DNA from 2 places in the Bacillus aquiflavi genome. Region 1 is predicted to be linked to the other one. Evidence: a T-box and tRNA genes for the amino acid it is inferred to sense, from the RefSeq annotation. Region 1 holds a T-box; the other holds one or more tRNA genes.
The links. A T-box is a leader RNA that pairs with one kind of tRNA and senses whether it is charged. The one in region 1 lies ahead of thrS (threonine--tRNA ligase), so its partner is inferred to be a tRNA-Thr.

Region 1 (16,085 bases):
AATGTAATTTCATTTTCATATGGCAGTCCTTTTTTCAGATTATTGAGTACCTTAGCTGCTTTATCTACTAAACTTTCTTCCAATACTACACTAGCAGTACGTGGATACGTAATATATTTCTTTTCATAAAGAGATTGAGCCACTTTCAGGACTTTGTCAGAAGTCCAGCCTTTATATTTACTCGTTATAAAACCTTGTAAGTTCGACAAGTTAAATAAATATGGAGGATATTCTTTTTTTCGTTCAACTTTTTTGTCTAAGATTGTGGCTGTTTGATTACTTAGAGCTTGTTGGATGAATACCAAAGTTTCCTTATTCTTAAATTTATCTTTTTCATCTTCCACATATGTCCCTTCGTACTCATTACCATCTTTTGTTTTAAATGTGGTAGCTAATTTAAAATAATCTTCAGGTACAAAGTTTTCAATTTCCTTATCTCGATCATAAATAATTTTTAGCGTTGGAAGTAGCACTCTTCCAATGTTCAGTGCCTTTCCAGAACCCTTCTGAAACTTCAAGGTTGCCACAGAAGTTAAATTAATTCCAATTACCCAATCAGCCCACTGACGGCTAATACCAGCGTCTAGAAGAGGTCTCATTTCCGTATTTGGTTTTAAGTTTTGGAGTCCTTTTAACACTTCATCTGGCGTCCATTCGTTCAATAATAAGCGATAAACTTGTTTTTTTGTTTTTAGATTATAAATAATCGTATCCCCAATAACTTGTCCTTCACGATCATAATCACAAGCTGATATCACTGAATCTACATCATTTCGATTGATCAAGTGATATATGATTTTCAACTGCTTTTTAGCACCAAGATCTTCTTTTTCTTTATGACGAGGGTCACTTTTTATTTTATAGCGAAAATGGGAAGGGATAAAAGGGAAATTTTCCATTCTCCACTTTGCCATTCCCTCATCGTAATCCTTCACATCATAAAGTTGTAATAAATGTCCAAAAGCCCAAGTAACAATATAGTCTTTTCCTTCAAAATATCCATCTTTTCTATTCTTTATATTTAACGCATCCGCAATGTTTTTTGCGACGGATGGTTTTTCTGAAATAATGACACTAACCATTTTTATACCTCCATTTACCCTCTTTTTTAGTGAAGGAATTCTAAATTTTTTGCTTAGAAATGAAATAAATCCAAATAAAATTGGGGGCGTACAAGCTATATATATCAAAGGATTTTTTTAAACGCCTAAATATTTAACGGATACAATTGAACTCGCCCTATCGAAAGACTTTCGCTAAAACCCCTTTGTTGTAGGAAAATGGAATAGAGTCGACGAATAAGCCAGTCGCTAATTTGTCGTGTTTTCGCTTCAAAATAGAGGAGCAGGTCTTTTTTATTATCCTGAATGTTATTCAATTTTTTTCAAACTTCATCAATTTCTAATGAGTTAATCCAAAAAGAAAAGATATAGTACTACAAAGTCACGAATCAACCGAGAATAGAATCTTTAATTTAGTCCAATGATGAAAGAAGGTGTGTTTACTATTTCTCCTCCTTATTTTCTAGGGTATTTTATCACTTTTCATACGAATCTGTAGTTCCCAGTTTCCATATAGCTACCTCTAGTTTTTTTTTGACGAACGTACATTCTTTTCATTAGATTGGACGATTTGGTCAGGAAAGTCAATCAAATAGGTGAGGCTTACAAAACAAACTTAATTCATTATGTGAAATATTAAGAAACAATGATTTTGAGTTATTGGTTCGTAATGTCAAAGTAGATGTACGAAATGCAATTAACCACGGGGGTGTATTTTATAAAATTGTTAATGGTAGCCCTGTCATAGAATTTCAATATGTAAAAAATCGAAAGACTCAGATTTTACACATGCCCATATATGAATTTGATGAATTAATAGATAAGTCTTTTGCTGCTGCTGGTGCAATTATCTTAGGATTGGCAACATTTTTTAATAACCATAAAAATTTGTTCGAGGTTAATTTAAGTGAGAAACTATTTATTCCATTTTCCCTTTTAGCACTTGAGCTAAGTATTCCGGATGCTAGATGTCGTAGTATAAGTGATATTCCTAATAACAAACAAATCAACATTGACATGTATATAAAAAATACAGATAGAGGTTATATACATGAGATGGCTATCATGGTTTCATTAATGGTTTACGATAGATATAGTGATTATGATCAATATATGATTTTTTTTAGTAATGAGCGGCTACAATCTAGTTGGATACGATTTACAAATACGGAAGTAAGCCAAATGCTTTCAGATACTGAAAATTTCGATAGGGTATTGAAACAAGTCATAGATAGAGGGGATAGTGTGGTATGGAGTCCATCTACTGAAGAGATGGATTTGAATGAAATTAAATACTTCCGTTTTCCTAATTTTAAAAATGAGACATATTCAATTAATCATGTTGAAGATGCTAGTATTGAGGGCAGAAAAAGATTGAAAGCCCATTTATACATTGGAGATATAGATACTAGAGAAGAAATTATAAAAAATATTAGAGAAAGTATAGATTGGTTAAAACACTTAAAAAATGTGCCATCTCCAATTTTTCCTGTAAAAAATGGAAAAATGGAAGCCGACTCAGTTTATCTAAACGTCTATAGAAAAGATACTAGGAAAAATAAAGCCACAATACCAAGTAATAAAAACTTTGTATGTAAGGTTGATTATAATATTGATGGGAAAACAACGTTAAAACACGGGGGCATCGGTGGTAAGATTTGGAATCAATTAAGTAGAGAAACCATTGATAACCTGCTAATTGCTTGGAGCAGTTCTAGATATCGAAAAATAACAAAGAAGAAAATAGGTAGAAATGATGCATGCTCATGCGGAAGTGGGAAAAAAAATAAAAAAAGTTGCCTAATATAGAGGGTATTTCAAGAGAGAAGTTGTGTTTGAATCGCTCTTATTTCAGGCAATGGTTGATATGTTAACTGTTTTATGTACTTTTCCTGCTTGATAAAGAATTACTTAATGATTCCTATTGATATTATATCTAATCAGATACTCTTGTTCTGTCATAATTTCCATAATATCTCTTGGATCAATTTTTCCCTGTGGGTGTATATATGAAAAAAACTCGTATAGGGGTACCGTCAGGAAAATGCGGATTTACAACGTTAAGCCCATTTTCAAGACGATTCCCCTGTTTTTAACAACGTTAAGAAATTTTCAGTGGTCTTAAAGAATCTAACGAGACCATTTTCTCCAAATTAAAATGGTATTCTCCTAGTAAATTGATATGTTCCCAACCTAGTGGTGACATATGGTGCAATAATTCTTCATTAAAACGACCTGTCCGTTTTTGATATTCAACTGCTTTTGTTAGATGTAGGGTATTCCAGATACTGATGGCATTGATAATTATGTTTAAAGCACTGGCCCTTTGCATTTGATGCTGTATGGTTCGTTCCCTAAGCTCTCCTTGTTTTCCAAAGAAAATAGCTCTTGCCAGTCCATTCATGGCTTCTCCTTTATTCAATCCTTTTTGTATTTTTCTTCTTAATGATTCATCCGAAATGTAATTTAAAATAAAGATCGTTTTTTCTATTCGGCCCATCTCACGTAAGGCTGTAGCTAAGCTGTTTTTTCTTGAATAAGAACCCAGTTTACCCATAATAAGGGATGCTGAGACTGTTCCTTCTCTTATTGAATGAGCTAATCGCAAAACATCCTCATAATTTTCTTTAATGATCTTTGTATTTATTTGTCCACGTAAAATGGCTTCTAGTTTTGAATACTCACTTGCTTTATCTATTGTAAATAATTTTGAGTCCGAAAGATCTCTTATCCTTGGAGCAAATTTAAATCCTAATAAATGGGTCAATCCGAAAATTTGGTCTGTGTAACCAGCAGTGTCTGTATAATGCTCTTCTATGTTGAGATCCGTCTCATGATGCAACAAACCATCCAAAACATGAATCGCATCTCGTGAATTAGTATGAATAATCTTTGTGTAGTAAGAAGAAAATTGATCACTTGTAAATCGATAGATGGTGGCTCCTTTTCCAGTTCCGTAATGTGGATTTGCATCTGCATGTAGCGAAGAAACCCCTAACTGCATTCTCATTCCATCCGACGAAGATGTTGTGCCATCTCCCCAATAAGAAGATAATTGTAATTTGTGATGAAAATCCACTAATACTGCTTGGGCTTTATTCATTGCGTCTTCATACATGCGCCATTGAGACACATTGGCTAGTTGCTTATATGTAAGTCCGTGTGTGGCTTCAGCCATTTTACTCAATCCAATATTCATCCCCATTCCTAAAAGGGCAGCCATGATAATGATTGTTTCTTCTTTATCTGGTTTTCGATTATTAGAAGCATGAGTAAATTGCTCATGAAATCCGGTTATATGAGCAACATCCATAAGTAGATCGGTTAATTTTATTCTTGGCAACATCTGATAAAGGCTTGCACTAAATTTCTTTGCTTCTTCTGGAACATCTTTTTCTAATCGTGAAATTGATAGCTTTCCTTTTTCAAGAGAAACTCCATCTAACTTGTTGAAATTGGCAGATAACCACTTTAATCTTTCATTAAGGCTGCTGGTTCTCTCTATCATATAGTCTTCGAATGATAAACTAACTGATAACCTCGTATCTCCCTTCGTTTGATTCCATGTATCCTCTGAAAACAAATATTCCTCAAAATCTCTATATTCTCTACTGCCCGCAATGGAAACATCACCAGCCCGAACATGTTCCCTTAGTTCTGTTAAGACGGCCATTTCATAATAATGACGATTAATTGTACCGTCATCCTCATATAAGTGTTTTTTCCAACGTTTTGAGATAAAGTCTACAGGTGATTCATCGGGCACTTTTCGCTTCCCAGATTCATTCATTCCTCGGATAATCTCTACAGCTTGCAAAAGTGGTTCATTTGCCTTTGTAGAATGAAATTCCCATACCCTTAATAGCGTCGGCGTATATTTTCTAAGTGAATAAAATCGTTTTTGTAGTAAGTCTAAATAATCATAGTCAGCAGGACGTGCAAGCTCCTGAGCTTCTTCCACCGAAGAAACAAAAGAATTCCATTCAATAACGGATTCTAAAACCTCAAAAACGTCTAATTTTTCCACTTTTGCTTTGATTAAAGCTTGTCCGATGTTCGTAAAGTGTATAACTTTCTCATTCAGCTTTTTACCGTTTTGTTTCTGAATTTCCTCTTGAGCCTTACGGCCTTTTGATAACAGACTGAGTATTTGTCTGTCATGAATTTCAAAAGCTTTATCCGTTAACTCCTGAGTAAGATGTAATAAATAGACGGTTAATATCGAGTAACGTTTATTTTCTTGAAAGTCACGGAATGCATAAGGCTCATATCTTGAACCTAAGCGAGATAGCTGTAACAGGCGTTTGCGATGCAAATGACTAATTTTTACTGTTTCTAATTCCATTCCTCGTATGTATTCTAGTCGTTCTATTACTTTTAGAAATGTTTCGGGTGATGGATGACCCGGTGGTTCCTTTAACCAACCCAATATAGTTTTATTGGATTCGGATGAATGCTGCGAAGTAATGATCTCTTCAAGCTTTTCTTTTTGCTCATTTGTTAGAGATTGACTAACCGTATTAAATAGCTTCCTTTCAGCCATTGCCCTTGCCTCCCACACCATTCTTTCAAGTGTAGTGAAAGCAGGTAATATGATTTTGTTTTTTCTTAGAAAATCTATGCATTCATGTAATAGATGAATAGCATCACCATTTTCCAAAGCCAATTGATGAAGGTGCTTAAATGTCATTCGATATTCTTTTAGAGTAAAAGTTAGAAAGTCGTATTCACTACGAATTTCTTTCAAATGATCCCAAAGTGTATTTTCTCTTTGAGGATAAAGACTAAGCGAAGATGGAGTGGCACCGATTTGTTTCGATATATAATGTATGACTGAACCCGGGATGTTTTTGATATGAGTGTATGGCCAACCAGGATACCGAAGAACAGCTAATTGAACAGCGAACCCTAAACGGTTTTCTTCTCTCCTTCTCTTATTTATAATTTCTAAATCTCGTTTGGAAAAAGTGTAGTAGGTTCCTAGCACCCACTCATCTTCAGGAATTTGCATAAGAGCCTGTCGCTGTTCCGGTGTAAGCAATTCTCTACCTCTCGCAATTTTCATAAAGTATCATCTCATTTCTGTAATTATTCAGTTAATTAATTCAATTATATATCAATAGAGTGTACTCTATTGATACAAGTGTAGGAGACTGATAAAATCATAGTTAAGAGCGTCTCATAAGACTTGTCTCAAAAACGAGGTGATATTTTGCGGAAAATTGGTTATATACGTGTCAGTTCGACTAGCCAGAATCCTTCAAGGCAATTTCAACAACTGAACGAAATCGGCATGGATCTTATTTTTGAAGAAAAAGTTTCTGGTACTACAAAAGATCGTGAACAACTTCAAAAAATGTTAGGTAATTTACAAGAAGGTGATATCATTTATGTTACAGACTTAACTCGGATCACTCGAAGTACGCAGGATTTGTTTGAATTGATTGATTTAATACGAAGTAAAAAGGCAAGCTTAAAATCACTCAAGGATACATGGCTAGATTTATCAGAAGATAATCCATACAGTCAATTCTTAATTACGGTAATGGCTGGTGTTAACCAATTAGAGCGAGATCTTATTCGTATGCGTCAACGTGAAGGGATTGAGCTAGCAAAGAAAGAAGGAAAGTTTAAAGGCCGAATAAAGAAATATCATAAAAATCACGCAGGAATGAATTATGCAGTGAAGCTATATAAAGAAGGAGGTATGACTGTAAATCAAATTTGTGAAATTACAAATGTGTCTAGAGCTTCATTATATAGAAAGCTATCGGAAGAGAACAAATAATCATTCCTTATTCCATTGATATGAACGAAACTGTCAACCCACCGTACCCAAATGTTTTTAGATGGTGTTTCATTCAGCACTGAATAGAGTTATTCCTTGTCTTATAGGGCCCCTGTTTAATGAACAAAATTGTAAGAAGCCCAAAATAAGTGTTGCTATTTATAGAAATTTATTGTAGTATGTAAAATAATTAAATGAATTATTTGAATTTAAATAGCACTGATAAGGACATGAGTTACTTTTTACGGTTTCCAGAGAGGGAAGGAAAGCTGAAATCTTCCTAACGCAGGGAAGTATCTTACCGCCTTTGAGCTGTATTGGGGAATTAATTATCCAATACCGTTTATGCTACGTTACAGCACCAGAGCTGTAAGCTATCTTTTTAGCTTATGGGAAATTGGGTGGAACCACGAGTATAACGCACTCGTCCCTTATTGAGGGATGAGTGCGTTTTTTGTTTTAATCATAAAATATAAGATTAAAGCGATGAAAAGGACATGAATTATTTTTACGGTTTTCAGAGAGGGAAGGATAAGCTGTGATCTTCCTAACTTAGGAAATAATTTACCACCTTGAAGCTGTATTGGTGAACAAAAGTATCCAATATCGTCTATGCTACGTTACGGCACCAGAGCCATAAGTTATTTTTTAGCTTATGGGAAATTGGGTGGAACCACGGGTTATAACGCACTCGTCCCTTGTTAAGGGATGAGTGTGTTTTTTTTTTATTACTTTAAAGGAGTGTTTATAGTTATGAGTGAACAATTAATTAAAATTCAATTTCTAGATGGGAAAATAAAAGAATTCCCGAAAGGCATTACAGTGGAAAGTGTAGCAGAGTCCATTAGTTCAAGTCTAAGAAAGAATGCAGTTGTAGGGAAAGCAGATGAACAACTGGTTGATTTAAACTATAAGCTAGAAAAAAATGCGAAACTCTCTATTTTAACTCTAGATTCAGAAGAAGGATTGCAAGTGTTAAGGCATTCATCAGCGCATGTATTGGCACAGGCGGTGAAAAGACTTTACGGTAATGCGAAATTGGGTATAGGACCAGTCATTGAAGATGGGTTTTACTATGATTTGAAACTAGAACATAGTTTAACTTCCGAGGGCTTACTTGCTATTGAAAAAGAAATGGAAAACATTATAAACGAAAATCTAGAAATCAAACGATTTGAAGTTTCTTATGAAGAAGCTGAAAAGTTATTTGAAGAAAAAGCTGAACCATTCAAGTTAGAAATATTAAAAGACATTCCTAAAAGTGAAAAAATAAGTCTATATCAACAAGGTGAGTTTATTGATCTTTGCCGTGGTCCTCACCTTCCATCTACTGGCTTAATAAAAGCATTCAAATTAAATCGTGTATCAGGAGCTTATTGGCGAGGTGATAGTCAAAACGAAGTTCTTCAACGAGTTTATGGAGTGGCTTTTAAAAAGAAAAAAGATTTAATTGAGCACATAAATTTCTTAGAAGAAGCAGCAAAAAGAGATCACCGTAAGTTAGGGAAACAATTAGAGTTATTTATGTTTTCCGAAGAAGCACCAGGAATGCCGTTTTATTTACCGAAGGGACAAATTATAAGAAACGAGTTAGAAAACTTTTCTCGTCAGCTTCAAAGTGATGCCTATTATGATGAGGTTCGTACTCCATTTATGATGAATCAAAGATTATGGGAGAAATCAGGTCATTGGGACCATTATCATGAACATATGTACTTTTCCGAAGTGGAGCATACAAAATTTGCTATGAAACCAATGAATTGTCCTGGACACATGTTAATTTTTAAAAACAACCATTACTCCTATCGAGATTTACCTATTCGTATTGCAGAGTTCGGGCAAGTTCATCGTCATGAATACAGTGGTGCATTAAATGGACTGCTTCGGGTTCGTACATTTTGCCAAGATGATGCTCACATCTTTGTTCGTAAGGATCAAATTGAGAGTGAAATTAAGCAGGTCTTTCACCTAATTGATCAATTGTATAGCACTTTTGGTTTCGATTACTCAGTGGAGCTTTCAACTCGTCCAGAAGATTCATTAGGTGATGATAATCTTTGGGAGCTTTCTGAAGGAGCGTTAAAAAATGTACTTGATGATTTAGGAATTAACTATCAGTTAAATGAGGGCGATGGAGCGTTTTATGGGCCAAAAATTGATTTTCATATAAAAGATGCATTAAAACGGAGTCATCAATGTGCAACAATACAACTTGATTTTCAAAAGCCCGAAAAATTTGATTTGACTTATATCAATGAAAATAACGAAAAGGTTCGACCAGTTGTTATCCATCGTGCTATTTTTGGATCAATTGATCGTTTCTTTGGTATTTTAATCGAACATTTTGCAGGAGCTTTTCCTGTTTGGCTTGCACCGACACAAGTACAAATTATCCCTGTCTCACAAGTTCACTTGGATTACTCTTTAAAGATTCAATCGGAACTGAAACAATTAGGGGTAAGAGTGAAAATTGACGAAAGTAATGAAAAACTAGGGTACAAAATTAGAGAAGCACAGATGCAAAAGATCCCATATATGCTGGTGCTAGGGGATAATGAAGTGAAAGAAGAAGCAGTAAATGTTAGAAAATACGGACATCAACAATCAGAAAGTGTCCTATTTGAGAATTTTAAAAAGAAAATTGTACAAAAAATAAAAGATCGTAGTATCTATATAAGTTGAATTTATGATTCTAACTCACAGCCGTACACAAAGCCGATCAATGATTGCTTGCGGATGTTGATTAATATCATTGATAAACACTCTGACTTTCAGTGCTATTTTCTGAACGTTTGGGAAGTAGACATTATTAATCACGGATTCTTTTAGCCATTTCCATAATCCTTCAATCAGATTGAGTTTGGGGCTGTATGGAGGTAGGAATACGAGTTCAAGCCGATCTTTATTTTCCTTCAGGAAGGGACGGAGAAGCTTGGCATGATGAATACGGGCATTATCTAAAATCATAACGATCTTGCCTAAAGGATAATGCTTCAAGATTTTCTTTAAAAATTCAAGAAAAGCAACGGCGTCATATTTTTCTTCCTCTGTACAGACTACTTCACCTGTTTCATAATTCAATGTGCCGATTAGTTTCATACCCCTGTGTTGTCCGTACGTCGGGATGTTTCGCTGCTTTCCTTTGATAAACCATGTACACTGAATAGCCTGATAGTCACGGATCATGGATTCATCTTCAAAAAGGATATGGTCTATTTCTTCGTTTAAAAGCTTTTTTTTAGAGAGGGGAAGGTCCCTTCAACAAATTTTTTCTGTTTTTCAGAATCTGCTGTTTCTAATGTATAAGTTGGGCGAGTGTAGCTTAAACCAAGCGCATGTAAAACATTGGACATCCCACGTAGACTGTAGTCAATGTCCCATTCGTGTTTCACATATTCGGAAGCAAGTGCCAAAGTCCAGTTGTACCTTGCTGTAAAACCGACATCTGCGGGAACTTTCGTTGATATAACTTCAACTAGAGCATTTTCCTGTTCTTTTGATAATTTACAAGGTCTACCAGGAGAATGCCCCAGTTCAAGTCCTTCAAGTGAATTTCCCTTGTATGACTTGATATATATACCGACAGTTTGCCGACGTCGATTAATAATTTCAGCAATTTCTTGTCTTTCATAGCCAATTAAATTCAGATAAACAGCTTGATAACGTTCATAAAGACGGGGATTCTTTGCGTTCTTCATCGCTTCCCGTAGTACCTCGATCTGACTTTGAACGTTCACGGTTCACCAGCCCTTTCGTGGTATTTTATAATTCTATACCCGTTTTTCGATTGGTCGAACCTTTTATTCAACTTATATAGAAAGAAGATGATTATTTAAGAAATACAGGGGTTGATTAAATTTAGTTATTCCAGGATGGGAGCATATCTAAAGTACCTCCATCAAAAAGATTGATGGAATGCACTTTTTATCATCGTACACAAGTATATCAAGATAATTAGTTATATTTATTAAGGACTTGACATGGAGTATCAGTAGGTAGGATTGGTCTTAAAGGATGAAGCTGTCGTTTTCAGAGGCAACCAATAATAACATACGGCTCCCCTACGCAAGTACAATTTTTCTATATAATACGAATACTTAGAATCGAGCATTACAGTCAATTGCAAGCAACACTTCACTTTGGCTCTACTCTAAAGCCGTTAGAGTTGCTCTACATAGAAAGTAGTTCTAATTCAAAAGAAAAAAAAATCTATATATTGAAAACTATTGAATATATTTTTTCGAGGTTATAATTCAGACATTTTGTATCAAAAAATACGATAAATACGGTGAAAAAAAATTCTGTATGTAGCTAAAGTTTGTTGAATAAATAAAAAACCCATCTCTAACTTATATTACTAGGAGATTGGGATTTTTATATTGAAATATTCTTAACGTTGTAAATACTGTTTGCTGGCAGAGCACCTTATAGCAATACACTAGTGTTAACTGCTTCTTTTATTTTAGCTATTTCATTTGATATATCATTAAAATTAAAAACATTAAAATCTCTTTCTAATAAAACATATTTAGCATTTGTTTGCGGTAAAATTTCTCTAAGTATTGCAAAGATATTTTCATCTATATCACTTAAGTGAGAATCTTGCAACCTGTTATTTTCCATTATTTCATAACCAGATAAATGTATACATTCTACTTTATGTAGTGGAAAGCCTTTAATATAGGAAAAGAAATCAATGTTATTGTTTTTTGAGGTAACCTACATATTAGTAATATCCAACATTATCCCAACATTAGATCCAAGATTCTGAAAAACAGAATGCCAAAAATCTGATTCTCTCATCGTACTATCCTTTCTTAAATTATTTTGAGTTATATTTTCAATTAATACAGGAGTATCACTAAATTTATGTTCTAATTGAGCAATATTTTTTTGGACTACTCTGATGTTTTCTTCATTGTAAATCAATTGGTTTACTGATGATAAGTAATTACCTAGAATATGAGAAAATGCCATGTGATCGGAAAAATATACTGAGTCACAATAATAATTAACAAAAAAGTATTTATCTGTTTCATCTTTATGTATTCCTTCAACAGAACCTATATTTGAACGGAGTGAATGAATACTCAAGTCAATATTCTTTTCTTCGCAACTCTTTTTAATTAATTTAATTTCCTCAACATCAGTTATATCAGGCATTATTTCAATTATATCTACGATGTCTAGTATTTGGTTTAAGTACTTCTCATGTAACCAATTTCTATAACATAAACCTATCTTAATATTCATGTTCATGTGCTTTCTCCTTTTTTACGGAATAGATTAAAACTGCTAGGGCATTTAAACCTAAAGTAATTTCTGGTGTATGTTTCGTACTAAATGATAATAAAGTAAAAGCAAAAATCATGAATGAAGGTGTCACCTTAAATAACTGTAATAGATACTTTTTATCTGCGTGAGAATTTAATTTTAAGAAAACTGCACGAATATCTATAGAAATACTTATGCTTAAAATAAAAATAAGGTTTATTAGAAAAAAGGATAAGAAGATAAAGTTAAAATAGAAACTAACAAAAAAAAAAAATAAAAAAAAAAAATAAAAATATAAATCGTACTTTTTTAAGAGAAATTGAGGTTTTTTCTTAATAATAGATAAAAAACTAATTGAAAAAATTCCCGGTAGAAGAAATATTATAAAAGAGTACCTCAATAAGTTTTCCTTTTCTAAAACATCAACAAATACCGGAATCCAATAAACAGTGATTGAACCTAACAATGCTAGAATTAGTAAATACTGTTTGTCAGCTAATTTGTTTTTCTTGATATAATCTAGTTCAAAAACTTCATTCTCTTTTTCTTTTAAATTTTTATTAGGAATTTTGAATAGTGAGGAAAATAATAATATGAAAATTATAAAAAGCGCAAAGGCCTCTATACTTAAGTTATAGAATATTGCTCCCATAGAAAAGCCTAAGAGTTTAGAAAGATTATTAAGTACTGTGATATTTGTTAAACCCATTTTATAATTATTAGATGTATTCAAAATATTAGATTCTAACTTTAATAATAAATTAGAAAATAAAAATGTTATAAATGTAAAATGAACGATTAAATGCACCACATCATTATTAAACTCAACTATGATTAGAAGTAATAATAAAAATGAACCACCGAAACTAATACTCTTTATACTAGCGTTTGATATTATTTTTAAATATGAAACTTCGATAAAGACAATAAATTCTACTACTAAGCTTAGAAGTAAAATCAAAAAAATATTTATTTCACTAAGTAATATTATTTTTGTGGTAGCGTATGAATAGGCTAGTCCTTTTGTTAAAATACAAACTAAGTAATATATGTATAGCCATTTAAATTTCATATAATAATCTGACATCCCTACTTAGTGAAAACTCCTTTGCCTCCGAATTCTTATTAAAAAAATATATTTTTTACAGTTATTATCTTCAATGTAGTAAAAATAAAAACCTTCTCTATGTTTTAAGTATATTAACAAACCTTCTTTATCATTTAAAAATTGCGATACAAAAAAATCCAAAAGTTCTTCCAAGCAATCTGGATATTCATGTCTAGACTGCAAATATAAAATAATACCCAGATAGAAATACCTATCTTGTTTACAATTATTATTATAATAGATATAAAATATATATTTTAATAACTTTTTGGAAATACCCCTAAAAAAAATATGATTCGCTTCTAAGGGATATCTAAATTTCTCTATATGATTCATTACATAATGATTAAAGATATACTTTTTGTCATTAACTTGCAATATATCCATTTTGTTCTCCTCCTAAAGAGAACTTTATAAGGAATGATGAATAAAGGACATCAAACCTTATAAAGTTTTATTGCCTATTAGTCAAAGTCATAGCAAGTTTCTACAGCAAGTTTCTTTTCTTCTTTTGCAAATGATTTTACTAACATTCTATCACCCCCCTGCTTTTTTCCAAATATATCATATATACATAATTAAATGAATAGTCAGAAAATAATATTTATCTAAAATGTATCATGTCTTTAGTATCATTAATTCGTTTGTTCTAGTTGTATTTGATTGAGTAAGAATGATTAACCAAAACAAATATACTTAACGTTGTAAATCCGCATTTTCCTGACGGTACCCCGTATATGCCGTCCTTAAGAATATAAAGTGAGTACTGAATTACCCATTTCTTTACCTTAGCTTCAATTGTCTTACTAGGTAAGTACTCTAAAGGGTCTTTCGTAATTCCATAATCATTATCCTCATATTCAACCTCAAATGTGAACCATTTATAGTAATTCAAAGGTTGCTTAAATTTTATTACATGATGTTTTTTGTTTTTTTCTTTAACCCAATCTTGCTCAATCTTTTCATCCTGCAAAAAATTCGCCAAATCCCAAAGTATCTCCGGTCTATCCTTAGTATAACCGCCGTATGTGAGTATATTTTCATGATGAAAAAATCCATTAACTTGAAAGTCATCATAAAGTTTTCGAATTACACGATTTCTATATTCATCTTCCTCACTTAAATAAAAACCATTAGTTTTCTTACCTATGTCCAATTTATTCCCTTTAAATAAAATGCACTTTTTGTCAATATTAATTTGAATAAATAAGTCCGTAATTGGGTTTCTTGTGATACAGTATCCTGTAGGTTAATTATTCCTTTCTCTTTAATTGACTGGCAATTATCAATACTGGTAGTACTATGGAGGCTAACTAATTCTACGTCCTTGTCCAACAGCTTTTCATCTTCAATATTAAAAGCTTCAGAAATCCATTACATCTGTGCTTTCAAAAACAAACTCTTGTATTTCTTCTTTAGTTAAATCTAAAAATTCTGCTAGAGACCTAATGTTGCTATTATAATCAGTCATATCAAATATCAAACTTGAACACCCTCCAAATTCTAGGTGAAGAAATGATCTTCTAAGAACCTTTCATTTGTTCGACTCTTTCTCGTTAAAAGCCAATCATACGTATAGTCCCTTTCTCTTATCTAATAAGGATTAATACACCTTTTACTCAAGATTGGATATTGCTTGACTCTTGTCATCCACATAATAAAATTAATGATTTTCCCATTTGTTGGTCAACTTCCTTAATTAAATTATTTCACATTTTGTTTATATCAGATAAGCGTCAAACAATATCACGTATTAGCAAATACGTCTATTATTTGGCGCTTTTACTATTAGGAGTTATTAATTGATTTACTAAAAATATTATCATATGTACATTACTAAAGATCATACTTTCGAGATAAAGACTAATGCTTATGCTTATGCATGATTAAGAGCATTGAGGTTTTTAGCTATCAACATTATATCACCAATTTTTTTTCCTCATATTATTTCAGTTTGAATATTTCATTTTTTGAATAAATTAATATCGCCAGAGCAATGTACCTGTTTGGTAACCAGAGCCTAAAGTCCAAAATACGATGTAATCTCCACGTTGAATTTGTTTAGCTTCAATAGCGGTATATAGTGCGAGAAACGGACTGCTAGTTCCTGTGTAACCATACTGATCTCCAATGTAAACGATCTGCTTGTCTTGTAAATGAAGGCTTTCTTGAATTAATTTAATATTGGCTAAAGTAAATTGAGATAAACAAAATGCCTTAATGTCATCAAGTAATAGGCCATGCTTGTTTAACATAGCTCGAATTGATTTCTCTGCAAACTTTAAACTGTCTCTACCGCTAAAGTGTCCCCAGTATAAATAATCATGCTCAGCTTGTTGTCGCAGAGATTTAGCCATGCCATGTGCAGGATAGACGATCTCCTCTTTAAAATCTCCATTTGTTTCATAAGCAACATCTATCATCCCGCTAAGGCATGAGATATCTTTCTCAATAATCATTGCAACTGCGGCATCTCCAAAAATTGAATAAGTTATTAAATGTTCAGGATATGCTAACAGATTAAGGAAGTCAGAACCGATAATCATTGCTCTTTTCATTTTTGGGTTCGTTTGCAAGGTTCTAGTTGCTTGTTCAAGAGCAATGAACATACCTATACAGTTCCCATTCAAGTCAAAACAAAGGGTATCTTCTTTCCCTTCAATTGCTTTTTGAATCATCAATGCATTAGTTGGAGATAAATATTCTGGAGTTGAAGAGGTGAAAATAATTAAATCGATGTCTTTTGCCATAATATGAGCAGCTGATAAGGCTTTTTTAGCGGCTTTAATAGCCATTGTTAAGCTATTTTCTCCTGTGTTTTCAATAATATAGCGTGTTTTCCGGCCGGTTTTTT
Region 2 (16,085 bases), 810 kb from region 1:
AACTAAACAAACAAACGTCAACAAATCAAAGTGGAGGCAATTAACTATTCGTTAGAAGCTGACATTTGCCAACGTTAATTTTTTATCATGAGCGAATCAACGCTCCAAATTTATTGGAGAGTTTGATCCTGGCTCAGGACGAACGCTGGCGGCGTGCCTAATACATGCAAGTCGAGCGAACTGATCAAAAGCTTGCTTTTGAACGGTTAGCGGCGGACGGGTGAGTAACACGTGGGCAACCTGCCTGTAAGACAGGGATAACTTCGGGAAACCGGGGCTAATACCTGATAACCCTTCTCTTCGCATGGAGAGAAGTTAAAAGATGGCTTCGGCTATCACTTACAGATGGGCCCGCGGCGCATTAGCTAGTTGGTGAGGTAAAGGCTCACCAAGGCGACGATGCGTAGCCGACCTGAGAGGGTGATCGGCCACACTGGGACTGAGACACGGCCCAGACTCCTACGGGAGGCAGCAGTAGGGAATCTTCCGCAATGGACGCAAGTCTGACGGAGCAACGCCGCGTGAGCGAAGAAGGTCTTCGGATCGTAAAGCTCTGTTATTAGGGAAGAACAAGTACCGTTTGAATAAGGCGGTACCTTGACGGTACCTAACGAGAAAGCCACGGCTAACTACGTGCCAGCAGCCGCGGTAATACGTAGGTGGCAAGCGTTGTCCGGAATTATTGGGCGTAAAGCGCGCGCAGGCGGTCCTTTAAGTCTGATGTGAAAGCCCACGGCTCAACCGTGGAGGGTCATTGGAAACTGGGGGACTTGAGTACAGAAGAGGAGAGTGGAATTCCACGTGTAGCGGTGAAATGCGTAGAGATGTGGAGGAACACCAGTGGCGAAGGCGGCTCTCTGGTCTGTAACTGACGCTGAGGCGCGAAAGCGTGGGTAGCGAACAGGATTAGATACCCTGGTAGTCCACGCCGTAAACGATGAGTGCTAAGTGTTAGAGGGTTTCCGCCCTTTAGTGCTGCAGCAAACGCATTAAGCACTCCGCCTGGGGAGTACGGCCGCAAGGCTGAAACTCAAAGGAATTGACGGGGGCCCGCACAAGCGGTGGAGCATGTGGTTTAATTCGAAGCAACGCGAAGAACCTTACCAGGTCTTGACATCCTCTGCCACTCCTAGAGATAGGACGTTCCCCTTCGGGGGACAGAGTGACAGGTGGTGCATGGTTGTCGTCAGCTCGTGTCGTGAGATGTTGGGTTAAGTCCCGCAACGAGCGCAACCCTTGATCTTAGTTGCCAGCCTTTAGTTGGGCACTCTAAGGTGACTGCCGGTGACAAACCGGAGGAAGGTGGGGATGACGTCAAATCATCATGCCCCTTATGACCTGGGCTACACACGTGCTACAATGGATGGTACAAAGGGCAGCGAAACCGCGAGGTCGAGCCAATCCCATAAAACCATTCTCAGTTCGGATTGCAGGCTGCAACTCGCCTGCATGAAGCCGGAATCGCTAGTAATCGCGGATCAGCATGCCGCGGTGAATACGTTCCCGGGCCTTGTACACACCGCCCGTCACACCACGAGAGTTTGTAACACCCGAAGTCGGTGAGGTAACCTTTTGGAGCCAGCCGCCGAAGGTGGGACAGATGATTGGGGTGAAGTCGTAACAAGGTAGCCGTATCGGAAGGTGCGGCTGGATCACCTCCTTTCTAAGGAATCATTAAAGGTTGATCGTTTGTTTGTTTAGTTTTGAGAGAGCAATCTCTCAAATATTGTTCTTTGAAAACTAGATAATAAATGAAGAAGGCAAAAGAAAGAAACCGAGTATCACCAAAGATATCTCTTAAAAAAAGGGAAAAGAGAAGCAAGTAGTTCTAGGAAGCAAATGAACGACAACCGGAGCGTACAAAAGTACGTGAGGATTGGAGTGAATGCAACTGACAACGAAATACGTAGCTTATCTTTTACCAAAAAAAAACAACAACTTAGAAGCGAAGCTTATTGTCTAAAGTAAGGAAAAGAAGAAGCGAGAAGCTCAAGGAAGTGAACGAACGAAGACCGGAGCGTATAAACATACGTGAGGATCTGAGTGAGGGAAACTGACGCAGAGATTCGAAGCTTATTATTTTCCGTAGGTTAAGTTAGAAAGGGCGCACGGTGAATGCCTTGGCACTAGGAGCCGATGAAGGACGGTACTAACACCGATATGCTTCGGGGAGCTGTAAGTAAGCTTTGATCCGGAGATTTCCGAATGGGGAAACCCCCTATCCGTCATGGGATAGGATCATAACCTGAATCCATAGGGTTATGAAGGCAGACTCGGGGAACTGAAACATCTTAGTACCCGGAGGAAGAGAAAGCAAAAGCGATTCCCTAAGTAGCGGCGAGCGAAACGGGAACAGCCCAAACCAAGAGGCTTGCCTTTTGGGGTTGTAGGACACTCAACATGGAGTTACAAAGGAACGGGGTAGATGAAGCGGTCTGGAAAGGCCCGTCAGAGAAGGTAACAACCCTGTAGTTGAAACTTCGTTCCCTCCTGAGTGGATCCTGAGTACGGCGGGACACGTGAAATCCCGTCGGAATCTGGGAGGACCATCTCCCAAGGCTAAATACTCCCTAGTGACCGATAGTGAACCAGTACCGTGAGGGAAAGGTGAAAAGCACCCCGGGAGGGGAGTGAAAGAGAACCTGAAACCGTGTGCTTACAAGTAGTCAGAGCCCATTCATGGGTGATGGCGTGCCTTTTGTAGAATGAACCGGCGAGTTACGATTTCATGCAAGGTTAAGTTTAAAGACGGAGCCGCAGCGAAAGCGAAGCGAGTCTGAATAGGGCGAAAGAGTATGAGGTCGTAGACCCGAAACCAGGTGATCTACCCATGTCCAGGGTGAAGTCCAGGTAACACTGGATGGAGGCCCGAACCCACGTACGTTGAAAAGTGCGGGGATGAGGTGTGGGTAGGGGTGAAATGCCAATCGAACTTGGAGATAGCTGGTTCTCTCCGAAATAGCTTTAGGGCTAGCCTCAAGTGTAAGAGTCTTGGAGGTAGAGCACTGTTTGGACTAGGGGCCCTCATCGGGTTACCGAATTCAGACAAACTCCGAATGCCAAAGACTTATCCTTGGGAGTCAGACTGCGAGTGATAAGATCCGTAGTCGAGAGGGAAACAGCCCAGACCACCAGCTAAGGTCCCAAAGTATACGTTAAGTGGAAAAGGATGTGGAGTTGCTTAGACAACCAGGATGTTGGCTTAGAAGCAGCCACCATTCAAAGAGTGCGTAATAGCTCACTGGTCGAGTGACTCTGCGCCGAAAATGTACCGGGGCTAAACGTATCACCGAAGCTGTGGATTGACACCGTAGGTGTCAGTGGTAGGAGAGCGTTCTAAGTGCGTTGAAGCTAGATCGTGAGGACTGGTGGAGCGCTTAGAAGTGAGAATGCCGGTATGAGTAGCGAAAGAAGGGTGAGAATCCCTTCCACCGAATGCCTAAGGTTTCCTGAGGAAGGCTCGTCCGCTCAGGGTTAGTCGGGACCTAAGCCGAGGCCGAAAGGCGTAGGCGATGGACAACAGGTTGATATTCCTGTACCACCTTATCGCCGTTTGAGCAATGGGGGGACGCAGGAGGATAGGGTAAGCGTACAATTGGATGTACGTCTAAGCAGTTAGGCTGGTAATGAGGCAAATCCCATTACCGTAAGGCTGAGTTGTGACAGCGAGGAAAATCATTTTCCGGAGTTCCTGATTCCACACTGCCAAGAAAATCCTCTAGCGAGGAATAAGGTGCCCGTACCGCAAACCGACACAGGTAGGCGAGGAGAGAATCCTAAGGTGATCGAGAGAACTCTCGTTAAGGAACTCGGCAAAATGACCCCGTAACTTTGGGAGAAGGGGTGCTCTGATAGGGTGCAAGCCCGAGAGAGCCGCAGTGAATAGGCCCAGGCGACTGTTTAGCAAAAACACAGGTCTCTGCGAAGCCGCAAGGCGAAGTATAGGGGCTGACGCCTGCCCGGTGCTGGAAGGTTAAGGGGAGCGCTTAAGCAATCGCTGAAGGTGTGAACCGAAGCCCCAGTAAACGGCGGCCGTAACTATAACGGTCCTAAGGTAGCGAAATTCCTTGTCGGGTAAGTTCCGACCCGCACGAAAGGCGCAACGATCTGGGCACTGTCTCAACGAGAGACTCGGTGAAATTATAGTACCTGTGAAGATGCAGGTTACCCGCGACAGGACGGAAAGACCCCGTGGAGCTTTACTGTAGCCTGATATTGAATTTTGGTGCAGCTTGTACAGAATAGGTAGGAGCCGTGGAAACGTGAGCGCTAGCTTACGTGGAGGCGTCGGTGGGATACTACCCTTGTTGTACTGAAATTCTAACCTGCGCCCCTTATCGGGGCGGGAGACAGTGTCAGGCAGGCAGTTTGACTGGGGCGGTCGCCTCCTAAAAGGTAACGGAGGCGCCCAAAGGTTCCCTCAGAATGGTTGGAAATCATTCGCAGAGTGTAAAGGCACAAGGGAGCTTGACTGCGAGACTTACAAGTCGAGCAGGGACGAAAGTCGGGCTTAGTGATCCGGTGGTTCCGCATGGAAGGGCCATCGCTCAACGGATAAAAGCTACCCCGGGGATAACAGGCTTATCTCCCCCAAGAGTCCACATCGACGGGGAGGTTTGGCACCTCGATGTCGGCTCATCGCATCCTGGGGCTGTAGTCGGTCCCAAGGGTTGGGCTGTTCGCCCATTAAAGCGGTACGCGAGCTGGGTTCAGAACGTCGTGAGACAGTTCGGTCCCTATCCGTCGTGGGCGTAGGAAATTTGAGAGGAGCTGTCCTTAGTACGAGAGGACCGGGATGGACGCACCGCTGGTGTACCAGTTGTCTTGCCAAAGGCATAGCTGGGTAGCTACGTGCGGAAGGGATAAGTGCTGAAAGCATCTAAGCATGAAGCCCCCCTCAAGATGAGATTTCCCATTTGAGCTCCCTGAAAGATGATCAGGTTGATAGGTCTGAGGTGGAAGCGTGGCGACACGCGAAGCTGACAGATACTAATCGAGCAAGCACTTAACCAAATAAACATGATACTTTCTATCTTACTTCTTCACATTATCTAGTTTTGAGAGAATAAAAAATTATACTTGAAAAAAATTTTAAAAAGTATATAATAGTATATGTCTCATTTAAAAACATGTCTGGTGACGATAGCGAGAAGGTCACACCCGTTCCCATTCCGAACACGGAAGTTAAGTTTCTCAGCGCCGATGGTAGTAGAGGGCATCCCTCTGCGAGAGTAGGACGTTGCCGGGCTAAGTACGGAGGATTAGCTCAGCTGGGAGAGCACTTGCCTTACAAGCAAGGGGTCGGCGGTTCGATCCCGTCATCCTCCATTATCTATGCCGGCCTAGCTCAATTGGTAGAGCAACTGACTTGTAATCAGTAGGTTGGGGGTTCAAGTCCTCTGGCCGGCACCATAGGACCTTTATTGTACAAGTTGTATTATTTTGATATATTAATGAGCCATTAGCTCAGTCGGTAGAGCATCTGACTTTTAATCAGAGGGTCACAGGTTCGAATCCTGTATGGCTCACCAGCTATTTTGCGGGTGTGGCGGAATTGGCAGACGCACCAGACTTAGGATCTGGCGCCGTGAGGCGTGGGGGTTCAAGTCCCTTCACCCGCACTATTTTGCGGAAGTAGTTCAGTGGTAGAACACCACCTTGCCAAGGTGGGGGTCGCGGGTTCGAATCCCGTCTTCCGCTCTCGATCATTTGCCGGGGTGGCGGAACAGGCAGACGCACAGGACTTAAAATCCTGCGGTAGGTGACTACCGTACCGGTTCGATTCCGGTTCTCGGCACTATAAGCGCCCGTAGCTCAATTGGATAGAGCGTCTGACTACGGATCAGAAGGTTATGGGTTCGACTCCTTTCGGGCGCGCCATACATAATAGATATATCCGGGAAGTAGCTCAGCTTGGTAGAGCACATGGTTTGGGACCATGGGGTCGCAGGTTCGAATCCTGTCTTCCCGATTATAAATAATTTAATGGGGCCTTAGCTCAGCTGGGAGAGCGCCTGCCTTGCACGCAGGAGGTCAGCGGTTCGATCCCGCTAGGCTCCACCATATTTTGTCCTTTATATTGGCGGCGTAGCTCAGCTGGCTAGAGCGTACGGTTCATACCCGTGAGGTCGTGGGTTCGATCCCCTCCGCCGCTACCATTTAAAAGGACCTTTAGCTCAGCTGGTTAGAGCAGACGGCTCATAACCGTCCGGTCGTAGGTTCGAGTCCTACAAGGTCCACCATCTTTACCTTATATGGAGGAATACCCAAGTCCGGCTGAAGGGATCGGTCTTGAAAACCGACAGGGGTGTTAAAGCCCGCGGGGGTTCGAATCCCTCTTCCTCCGTCATGTAAGTTTATATTATCGCGGGGTGGAGCAGTCTGGTAGCTCGTCGGGCTCATAACCCGAAGGTCGTAGGTTCAAATCCTGCCCCCGCAATAAATATTTAAATATGGTCCCGTGGTGTAGCGGTTAACATGCCTGCCTGTCACGCAGGAGATCGCGGGTTCGATTCCCGTCGGGACCGCCATTATTATTATATACATAGGCTCGGTAGCTCAGTCGGTAGAGCAAAGGACTGAAAATCCTTGTGTCGGCGGTTCGATTCCGTCCCGAGCCACCATTGTCAATAGGCCGTTAACCTTGACTAGAGTTTTTAAACTATGGCGGCTATGGCGAAGTGGTTAACGCATCGGATTGTGGCTCCGACACTCGTGGGTTCGATTCCCACTAGTCGCCCCATAATAAATTATATACGCGGGTGTAGTTTAGTGGTAAAACTTCAGCCTTCCAAGCTGATGTCGTGGGTTCGATTCCCATCACCCGCTCCAATATAAATTGGGCCTATAGCTCAGCTGGTTAGAGCGCACGCCTGATAAGCGTGAGGTCGGTGGTTCGAGTCCACTTAGGCCCATCATATGATGTTATTCCGCAGTAGCTCAGTGGTAGAGCATTCGGCTGTTAACCGAACGGTCGTAGGTTCGAATCCTACCTGCGGAGCCATATTTGGGGAAGTACTCAAGAGGCTGAAGAGGCGCCCCTGCTAAGGGCGTAGGTCGCGTAAGCGGCGCGAGGGTTCAAATCCCTCCTTCTCCGTCACTTCATCTGGCCCGTTGGTCAAGTGGTTAAGACACCGCCCTTTCACGGCGGTAACACGGGTTCGAATCCCGTACGGGTCATAAAAAGCTGTTGTTCAAATGAACAACAGCTTTTTCATTAATCAATTTGTTTTATGTTCTTTTTCTTTAAAAGGTACTCGGGACTATTAAAGTCTAAATTAGAGAAAGCTCCTGGATAAGGGCCTCTGAACATATCAATCGCTAAAATTTTTCCATCAGCTGCTTCAAATAATGCTGGTTTGAAATGTGTTTGTTCTTTATTTCTCCCCACATCGTCACCTCACTTTCCTTTTGAAAATGGTTTATTTTTATTGTCTACATATCCATCTTTTTGCTTATAGGGGATGTTTCCAATTATTGATTCTATATTTTCTTTATCAAGAGACGCTTCGTATTCTTCGTGTTTTTTTGATGGATAAACTTCTATTTTTGTACCAGTCATATCAGTTGCTAAAAAAGTTTCAATATCTTCCGTAAAGCCCTCATCATCATGACTTTCGTTGTAAAGACTCTCATATGATTCATAGTCACCTGCTAAATCGGACGGAGTTTCAGATGTACCAAAGCGTGCAACTTCTTGAAAGCTATCTTCATGATCAAATACTTCCCTATTTTGTCGATGTTGAAAAAAGTTGTTATGGGCTGGTTCAAGAACATTTTCTTCACTAGGGCGATCAGAAGGTATTATTTGTTCAGGGCTATGTTTTTTACAATAGAGCGTTGTAGGAATTGCTTTTAGTCGTTCAAACGGGATATCTACATCGCAAATGGTACACTTTCCATAAGTCCCCATTTCCATTGCGTTAAGTGCCGCCTTAATTTTATCGAGCTCAGAATCCGCATGTTCCTCTAAAGCAAAATCTTTCTCACGCTCAAATAACTCTGTGCCCATATCAGCAGGATGATTATCATAAAGAGAAAGCTCTCCAACTGTTTCACGAGAATTGTCACCTTCTAAACTTCCCTCTTTATTTCGTTTAAGTTGATTTTCTCTCATTTGTTTTATTTCCTTTAACTCATTTTTTAGAATTTCAATCTGTTGTCTCGTTATCACTTGTACACATCCTTTTGTAAAGCTGTTGTCTTTTTAGTATGGGCGTTTAGATATTTTTTATATGTTAAAAATTAATCTGAAAGTAAAATTGAACATTCATTCAGTCTTAGCAATGTGGTTAAAAAGAAATAGAGTAAAGAAACTGTTGGGGAGCTATAAAAAACAAATTAAAAAAGCTTTCGCATTTGGCGAAAGCTTGAAATTATAAAGTGAATTTTTGAAACGGCCAGCATTAAACGGAAGCGAAAAGCTTTCGTACATAAAGCACCCGTTAGTTTGGCAACAGTTTGAAGTTATTTATCATTTTATAAATAATAGCTTAAAAATAATCCAATTGACAGTAGAAAGCCAAAAATCGTGTTTGTTTGCGCTGTTGCCTTCATTGCCGGCATCATAGTAATAGGCTTAGTCTTGCCAATAAAACCTTTCGTTGCTTTTATCGCTTTCGGCAAGCTCAATATAACAATAGCTAACCATGGAGTCGTATAGTTTAATGAAATTAGAAAAAATACCCATAGGTATGAGATTGTAAACATACCGGCCAATAAGTAGATGGCATTCTGTCTTCCAAGTAAAATAGCTAGTGTTTTACGCCCGTTTTCTTTATCGCCATCTAAGTCCCGAATATTGTTAGAAAGTAGAATGGCTCCGACTAAAATTGAAATTGGAATCGAAACAAGTACACTTGTTGTTGTAATCGTTCCTGTTTGAATATAAAAGGAAATGAGAATAATAAGAACACCCATAAAAAATCCAGCGACAATTTCTCCAAAAGGTGTATAAGCAATTGGAATTGGACCGCCTGTGTAGAAATAACCAGCTGCCATTGAAACTATTCCGATAACAGCTAGCCACCAACTCGTGTTAATACAAATATAAAGTCCAATGAGTAAAGCAACGCCAAATAGGCTAAAGGCTAATCTAAGAACTGTTTTCGGCTTAATCCCTTCTCTGACAATCGCTCCGCCAATCCCAACGGATTTTTCATTATCAAGTCCTCTTTTAAAATCGTAATACTCATTAAACATGTTTGTTGCTGTTTGAATGAGAATACTGGCAACTAACATTGCCGAAAATAAGATGAGATTAATCTCTGTTATGTGTAAAGCAAGAGCTGTCCCTAATAAAACAGGAACAAATGAAGCCGTTAATGTATGCGGACGTGTTAACTGCCACCAAACTTTCCAGTTTGATCTTGATTTTACGGCAGTTGAAGAATTAGTATGCACATTCGGTTGCATGATAAAACTCTCCCTTTTTTGCAATAATGTCTCCAACTAAATATGATAATAATAAAAATACCCCAATGTTAAGTGTAGGTAAACGGGCTGTAAGTGTCAATGTCTTTTGCCACTAAACAAGGGGAATATTGCCTTTATCGTATTATGGAAAAACAAGGGTTTTAAATCATGCTCTCTTATTGACATTATATCGTTATGAAGTGTATGGTAAAATAGGCTTAAGACAAGTAGATAAAAAGCGAAGCGGACTGCAAAGCGGTGCCAAGTAAAACAACTTATGAGCAGGTCATGTAGTTTCTATTGGATGCAGAGCAGAATTGTTTATGACTTTAAGCCGCTAGAAGGCGAGAAGCTGATCAAAAAGCAACTAGGTGCTCGTTTTGGGGGGATTTTTTTGATTACAATTCAAGGTACAGACTTTAAAGAGGAAATCTTACAAGGAATGAATCGGGCAAAGGCAACGGGAAAAGAAGTTTTATTAAGTGTTGTGAACAAAATTGATCATATTGAACCGCTTTCTTTTTTCGCCGCAGGGCGAGAAAATATGTTTGGAGAACGGTTTTTTTTGAAAGAGCCTTCAAGTGAAAACTATTTTATTGGTTTAGGTATATGTAAATTAATACGATCTGATGAAAGAGATAATCGTTTTCTACTCGTCGAAAAAGAGTGGAAGCGTTTTATATATGAAGGAATGATATCTAATCCTTACAAGCATGCTGGACTGGGTCCTGTGCTTTTTGGGGGCTTTTCTTTTGACCCTTTTAAACCAAAAACAGAATTATGGTCAAAATTTAATGATTCGACCTTTCATGTACCGAAGTTTATGTTAAGTAAAGTAAATGGACATGCTTATTTAACAACAAATCTAATTTGTACAAAAAATGATGAAGCGACCTTTGTAGAAAAGGTAATTGAAGAGCGAGAAAATCTTCTGAACGTACTCTTTGAATATAAACCTGATTTTGCAGATGCTCAATTAAAAAAGAAAATTGAAATAAATCCATTACAATGGAAAGAAACAGTGGCAAATGCGATTGAAGATTTAAAAAAGTCCGCGACCTTAAAAAAAGTTGTCTTAGCAAGGGAATTGCGACTTTATTTTAGTGATGATATTAATATTGAACAAGTGTTGTTTCACCTCTTATCTGATCAAGTAGATAGTTTTATTTTTGCTTTCGAGTCAAATGGCGATTGCTTCATTGGTGCATCACCTGAAAGGCTAGTGAAGAAAAATAATGAAAATGTTTTTTCTACGTGTTTGGCTGGTTCAATTAGAAGGGGAAAAACCGATCAGGAAGATAAATTGTTAGGTGAAACGTTATTAAAAGATGAGAAAAACTTAATTGAACATCAATATGTAGTCGATATGATTAAAGAGGCAATGAATGAAACATGCGACGAAGTGATTTTACCTAGCAACCCAACTTTGTTAAAAGTAAGGGATATTCAACATCTGTACACTCCTGTAGTCGGTAAAGTCAATTCGGATAGATCTTTACTGACATTAGTTGAACGGCTTCATCCTACGCCTGCATTAGGGGGCTTGCCTAAAAAGGAAGCAGTGAAAAAGATTAGAGAAATTGAAGAGTTAGATCGAGGGTTATACGCTGGACCTATTGGATGGATGGACTATCAGGGAAATGGGGAATTTGCTGTGGCCATTCGTTCTGGACTTATACAAGGTCAAGAGGCGTCATTATTTGCAGGCTGTGGAGTAGTTGTTGATTCAAATCCTGAAATTGAGTATCAAGAGACGGACATGAAGTTTCGTCCAATGCTTAATGCATTAGGGAGGAATAAATAAATGAGCCATTTAGAGGCGTTAACTGCATATACTGCAGCGTTTGTTGCTGAGTTAGTTAAAGCAGGAGTTGAAGATGTAATTATAAGCCCTGGTTCAAGGTCAACGCCATTGGCCATGATGATGGCAGAGCACCCAGATTTAAAGATTCGTATACATGTTGATGAACGATCCGCGGCATTTTTTGCTTTAGGGATTGCCAAGGCTTCTGAAAAACCAACTGTTCTTTTATGTACATCTGGAACAGCTGCGGCCAATTATTATCCCGCCGTTATTGAAGCAAAATATGCTCGTGTTCCGCTTATCGTATTAACAGCAGATCGACCACATGAACTTCGGGATGTCGGGGCGCCACAAGCAATTGATCAAATACATTTATATGGAAAAAACGTTAAGTGGTTTGTTGAAATGGCACTACCTGAAAATTCACAAGACATGATCCGTTATGCTCGGACGGTATGTACTCGTGCGGTTACTGTTGCGTCACGTACACCAGCAGGACCTGTACATTTGAACTTTCCATTTCGAGAGCCGCTTATTCCCGATCTAGAAAGAGAAAATTTATTTGAACTAACTGAAAGACCGCATGGCTGTATGAATATTCATACAGGTATACTTTCATTACAGGCTGAAGACGCTGAAACAATCGCTACTGAGTTAAATAACTATGAAAAAGGGCTTATTATCTGCGGTCCAATTGAAGATTGTACATTGACAGAAAAAATAGTCGAACTAGCTGATGCATTACAATATCCAATCATTGCAGATCCATTGTCCCAAATGAGAAGTGGAAAACATTGCGGTGAAAAAATTGTTACAAGCTATGATACTTTTTTGAAAAATGAAAAGGCACAAAAGTTATTAAAGCCTGAAGTCATTATTCGTTTCGGAGAAATGCCGACTTCAAAAGCATTGCTCTTCTTTTTAAAGAAGCATCGCTCTATTCGTCAATTTATTATTGACGGAGGCGGTGGGTGGAGAGATCCATCTGGAACAGGAACAGATATGGTATGTTGTGATGAAAAAGCTTTTTGTCAATCAATAACAAATTATTTAGTAGTAAAGAATTCAACAAAATGGTTAAATAAATGGTTAGAGATTGATGCTGTAACACAACGTGGATTATTGCAAATTAATCAACAATCTTCTTTAAGTGAAGGAAAGCTATTTAGTTTATTAGCAAAAATACTTCCGAACCATTCAACTCTTTTTGTCGGAAACAGTATGCCAATTAGAGATTTAGATACTTTTTTTCATTTTAATAATAAGTCCATTCGCATTATGGGAAATCGCGGAGCTAATGGGATCGATGGAATAGTTTCAACCGCATTAGGAGCTGCCACTGTTTCAGAACCGTTATATTTAATTGTTGGAGATCTTACTTTCTTTCACGATTTAAATGGACTTTTAGCAGCTAAGCTTTACAATATAAATATTAAAATTATCTTGATCAATAATAATGGAGGCGGTATTTTCTCTTTCCTTCCTCAGTCAAAGCATGCGGCAAATTTTGAAAAATTATTTGGAACGCCTTTAAATTTAGACTTTTAGCAAGTTGTTAACATGTATGGCGGTAAATATACTTATATATCAGACTGGGATCATTTTAATGACGCTTTTCAACAAGCTGTTGAATATTCAGGATTATCAGTTCTTGAAATTCCGACAAATAGAAATGAAAATTTAATGGAACATCGAACTTTGTGGAACAATGTTTCCCAGGAAATAAGTGCAACAATTGCTGGTGAAATCAAGTGAATTTTGTAATCGACGGCATTCGTTATCATATAAAATATTGTCGAGAAGAAGGCTTCCCGCTCATTTTACTTCATGGTTTCACTGGCGATTCTTCAACATGGTTGCCATTCTGTAATAAGTTAACACCTCAGGCAAAGCTGATTATGCCAGATATTATTGGTCATGGATGCACAGAGTCTCCTGAAAATGTTAACGTTTATCAAATTGAAAAAGTTGCATATCATTTACTTTTAATTATGGATCAATTGAAGATTAAAAAGGCTGATATACTAGGTTATTCGATGGGAGGAGGTCTTGCTTTAACATTTGCAATTATGTTTCCTGAACGGATTCGCAAGCTCATTTTAGAGAGTGCTTCTCCGGGACTTGAAACGGAAGCAGAGAGGGAACAAAGACGTTTGCAAGATGGTAAGCTTGCGGATTTTATTAAAAAGAATGGGATAGAGGAGTTTGCTAATTATTGGGGGGAAATACCTTTATTTCATACTCAACAATATATTTCTAAGCATAAAAAAAGTGTAATAAGAAAACAGCGGCTTAAAAATAATCCAATAGGTTTGGCTAATAGTTTACTTGGAATGGGAACTGGATCGCAGCCTTCCTGGTGGGACGATTTAAAATATATTCAACATGAAGTGTTACTCGTAACCGGTATGCTTGACAAAAAATTTTGCCGAATCAATGAGAGGATGAAAAAAAGAATTCCGTTAAGCCAATTGGTTTCAGTTCCAAACTGTGGACACGCAGTTCACGTGGAAGATGAAGAAAAGTTTGGTACAATAGTAAATGAGTATTTGTCCATAGAATAAGGAGGTTTTAAAATGACAGTAGAATGGAATGCAGAACGTCAATACGAGGATATTTTATACGAAACATATAATGGAATTGCAAAGATTACAATTAATCGTCCAGAAGTACGCAATGCGTTTCGTCCGAAGACAGTAATGGAATTAATTGATGCATTTGCGTATGCACGTGATGATGCAAGTATAGGTGTCATCGTTTTAACTGGAGCAGGCGATGATGCTTTTTGCTCGGGAGGAGATCAGAAAGTAAGAGGTCACGGTGGATATGTAGGAGATGATGAAATTCCGCGCTTAAATGTTCTCGACTTACAAAGATTAATTCGAGTAATACCGAAGCCAGTTATCGCGATGGTAAAAGGATACGCAATTGGTGGAGGACATGTTTTACATATTGTTTGTGATTTAACGATTGCAGCTGATAATGCAATTTTCGGACAAACAGGACCTAAAGTGGGCAGCTTTGATGCTGGGTATGGCTCTGGATACTTGGCACGAATTGTCGGTCATAAAAAAGCTCGCGAAATTTGGTACTTATGCCGTCAATACAATGCCCAAGAAGCGCTTGATATGGGGTTAGTAAACACTGTTGTTCCACTTGATAAAGTTGAAGAGGAAACGATTAAATGGTGCGAAGAAATGTTAGAAAAAAGTCCAACTGCATTACGTTTCTTAAAAGCTGCTTTTAATGCTGATACAGATGGGCTTGCAGGAATTCAACAATTTGCAGGAGATGCAACATTACTATACTATACAACAGATGAGGCTAAAGAAGGTCGAGATGCTTTTAAAGAAAAAAGAAATCCTGATTTTGGGAAATTCCCTCGCTTTCCATAAAAATTTCGATAAACAGCTTGATGATCATTCATCAGGCTGTTTTCAACAGGGATGGGTGAAATGGAAGAGACAATTCCGAATTGGTTAACAAAACGTGCGCATTTAACCCCTGATCGAATCGCTTTAAAGTTTAAAGGAGAAGAATATAGTTTTCAATGTGTTTATGATCAGTCGCTCAAAATAGCTAGACAGCTTAAAGGCTTGCATCTAAAAGAAGGAGACTTCGTTGGAGTTCTTTTAAAAAATCATGCAGATACGGTCTTTATTCTCTTTGGATTACAGCTGTTAGGTGTAAAGACAATTTTATTAAATAATCGATTAACAGCTGATGAATTAGTATATCAGTTAAAAGATAGTAAAGCTAAGTGTCTCATATATGAGCAATCTTTTGATTTTGTAGTAAAAAACATAAATAAACAAATATTGGCAGATTTAATGACAATATCTAAAGAGGCACTATTTGGACTCGAGGAGCAGGAAGTGAATGCCAAGGAAGAGTTTTGTCTAGAAAATGTTTGTACAGTGATGTATACATCGGGAACAACCGGTCGCCCAAAAGGAGTATTGCAAACATACGGAAATCATTGGTGGAGTGCTATCGGTTCAATGTTGAACTTAGGTTTAAGAGAAGGCGATTGCTGGTTATTATCAGTTCCCTTTTTCCATATTAGTGGTTTTTCAATTTTAATTCGCGGTGTTATTTATGGGATAACAGTCGTGCTTCATGAATCATTTGACGAAAAGGCTGCAAATGATGCAATTATTCATGATCGTGTTACAATCATGTCTGTTGTCAGTACAATGCTTGTTAAAATGGTTGATCATTTAAAGGATCAGTCCTATCCAGCTTATTTTCGCTGTATGCTGTTAGGCGGTGGACCAGCACCGCGCACTTTATTAGAGACATGTGCTAAAAAACAAATCCCTGTATTTCAAACATACGGAATGACAGAAACAGCTTCACAAATTGTTACGTTAGCACCTGAATATAGCTTATCAAAGCTAGGATCGGCTGGAAAGCCGTTGTTTCTTGCTCAACTGAAAATTAAAACAGTAACAGGTAATGAAGCTGCCCCGTATGAAACAGGTGAAATTGTTGTTAAAGGACCAAATGTGACAAAAGGTTATTTGAATAAAATGAATGAAACAAAGGAAAAAATACAAGCTGGCTGGTTGTATACAGGAGATATTGGCTATTTAGATCATGAAGGTTTTTTATTTGTTTTAGATAGACGCTCTGACCTAATTATTTCAGGTGGGGAAAATATTTATCCTGCAGAGATTGAGTCTGTTTTACTAGGACATGCAAAAGTTGATGATGCAGGGGTCATTGGTGTAGATGATGTTAAATGGGGGCAAATTCCAGTAGGATTTGTCGTTTTAAAGTCGAATGCAAATGTAAATGAAAATGATTTACTTGAATATTGTCAAAAAAAATTGGCGAAATATAAAGTGCCAAAAAAAATTATTTT

Region 2: it has a tRNA-Thr gene. The T-box ahead of thrS (threonine--tRNA ligase) is inferred to sense a tRNA for this amino acid. The anticodon was not compared.

What each region holds. Positions count from the first base shown of each region.
Region 1 covers NZ_CP082780.1:1,961,941-1,978,025, reverse strand. The annotation lists gene K6959_RS09460 (type IA DNA topoisomerase) at 1-1,082, opposite strand, end outside; gene K6959_RS09455 (YecA family protein) at 1,722-2,870, shown strand; gene K6959_RS09450 (Tn3 family transposase) at 3,163-6,126, opposite strand; gene K6959_RS09445 (recombinase family protein) at 6,274-6,849, shown strand; T-box leader at 7,060-7,284, shown strand; T-box leader at 7,327-7,551, shown strand; gene thrS (threonine--tRNA ligase) at 7,603-9,531, shown strand; one part of gene K6959_RS09435 (IS630 family transposase) at 9,547-10,086, opposite strand; one part of gene K6959_RS09435 (IS630 family transposase) at 10,089-10,547, opposite strand; partial or broken gene K6959_RS19120 (multinuclear nonheme iron-dependent oxidase) at 11,275-12,102, opposite strand; gene K6959_RS09420 (hypothetical protein) at 12,092-13,195, opposite strand; gene K6959_RS09415 (hypothetical protein) at 13,217-13,618, opposite strand; gene K6959_RS09410 (hypothetical protein) at 13,881-14,387, opposite strand; gene K6959_RS09405 (3-oxoacyl-[acyl-carrier-protein] synthase III C-terminal domain-containing protein) at 15,211-16,085, opposite strand, start outside.
Region 2 covers NZ_CP082780.1:2,774,528-2,790,612, reverse strand. The annotation lists rRNA gene K6959_RS13575 (16S ribosomal RNA) at 111-1,663, shown strand; rRNA gene K6959_RS13570 (23S ribosomal RNA) at 2,089-5,013, shown strand; rRNA gene rrf (5S ribosomal RNA) at 5,133-5,248, shown strand; tRNA gene K6959_RS13560 (tRNA-Val) at 5,256-5,328, shown strand; tRNA gene K6959_RS13555 (tRNA-Thr) at 5,337-5,412, shown strand; tRNA gene K6959_RS13550 (tRNA-Lys) at 5,456-5,531, shown strand; tRNA gene K6959_RS13545 (tRNA-Leu) at 5,540-5,621, shown strand; tRNA gene K6959_RS13540 (tRNA-Gly) at 5,629-5,700, shown strand; tRNA gene K6959_RS13535 (tRNA-Leu) at 5,712-5,797, shown strand; tRNA gene K6959_RS13530 (tRNA-Arg) at 5,804-5,880, shown strand; tRNA gene K6959_RS13525 (tRNA-Pro) at 5,898-5,971, shown strand; tRNA gene K6959_RS13520 (tRNA-Ala) at 5,988-6,063, shown strand; tRNA gene K6959_RS13515 (tRNA-Met) at 6,082-6,158, shown strand; tRNA gene K6959_RS13510 (tRNA-Ile) at 6,166-6,242, shown strand; tRNA gene K6959_RS13505 (tRNA-Ser) at 6,257-6,346, shown strand; tRNA gene K6959_RS13500 (tRNA-Met) at 6,366-6,439, shown strand; tRNA gene K6959_RS13495 (tRNA-Asp) at 6,455-6,530, shown strand; tRNA gene K6959_RS13490 (tRNA-Phe) at 6,548-6,623, shown strand; tRNA gene K6959_RS13485 (tRNA-His) at 6,667-6,742, shown strand; tRNA gene K6959_RS13480 (tRNA-Gly) at 6,758-6,831, shown strand; tRNA gene K6959_RS13475 (tRNA-Ile) at 6,841-6,914, shown strand; tRNA gene K6959_RS13470 (tRNA-Asn) at 6,929-7,003, shown strand; tRNA gene K6959_RS13465 (tRNA-Ser) at 7,009-7,096, shown strand; tRNA gene K6959_RS13460 (tRNA-Glu) at 7,108-7,179, shown strand; gene K6959_RS13455 (hypothetical protein) at 7,217-7,390, opposite strand; gene K6959_RS13450 (TraR/DksA C4-type zinc finger protein) at 7,400-8,173, opposite strand; gene K6959_RS13445 (1,4-dihydroxy-2-naphthoate polyprenyltransferase) at 8,479-9,414, opposite strand; gene K6959_RS13440 (hypothetical protein) at 9,543-9,683, shown strand; gene K6959_RS13435 (isochorismate synthase) at 9,809-11,218, shown strand; gene menD (2-succinyl-5-enolpyruvyl-6-hydroxy-3-cyclohexene-1-carboxylic-acid synthase) at 11,219-12,766, shown strand; gene K6959_RS19695 (thiamine pyrophosphate-dependent enzyme) at 12,779-12,973, shown strand; gene menH (2-succinyl-6-hydroxy-2,4-cyclohexadiene-1-carboxylate synthase) at 12,970-13,782, shown strand; gene menB (1,4-dihydroxy-2-naphthoyl-CoA synthase) at 13,795-14,613, shown strand; gene K6959_RS13415 (o-succinylbenzoate--CoA ligase) at 14,674-16,085, shown strand, end outside.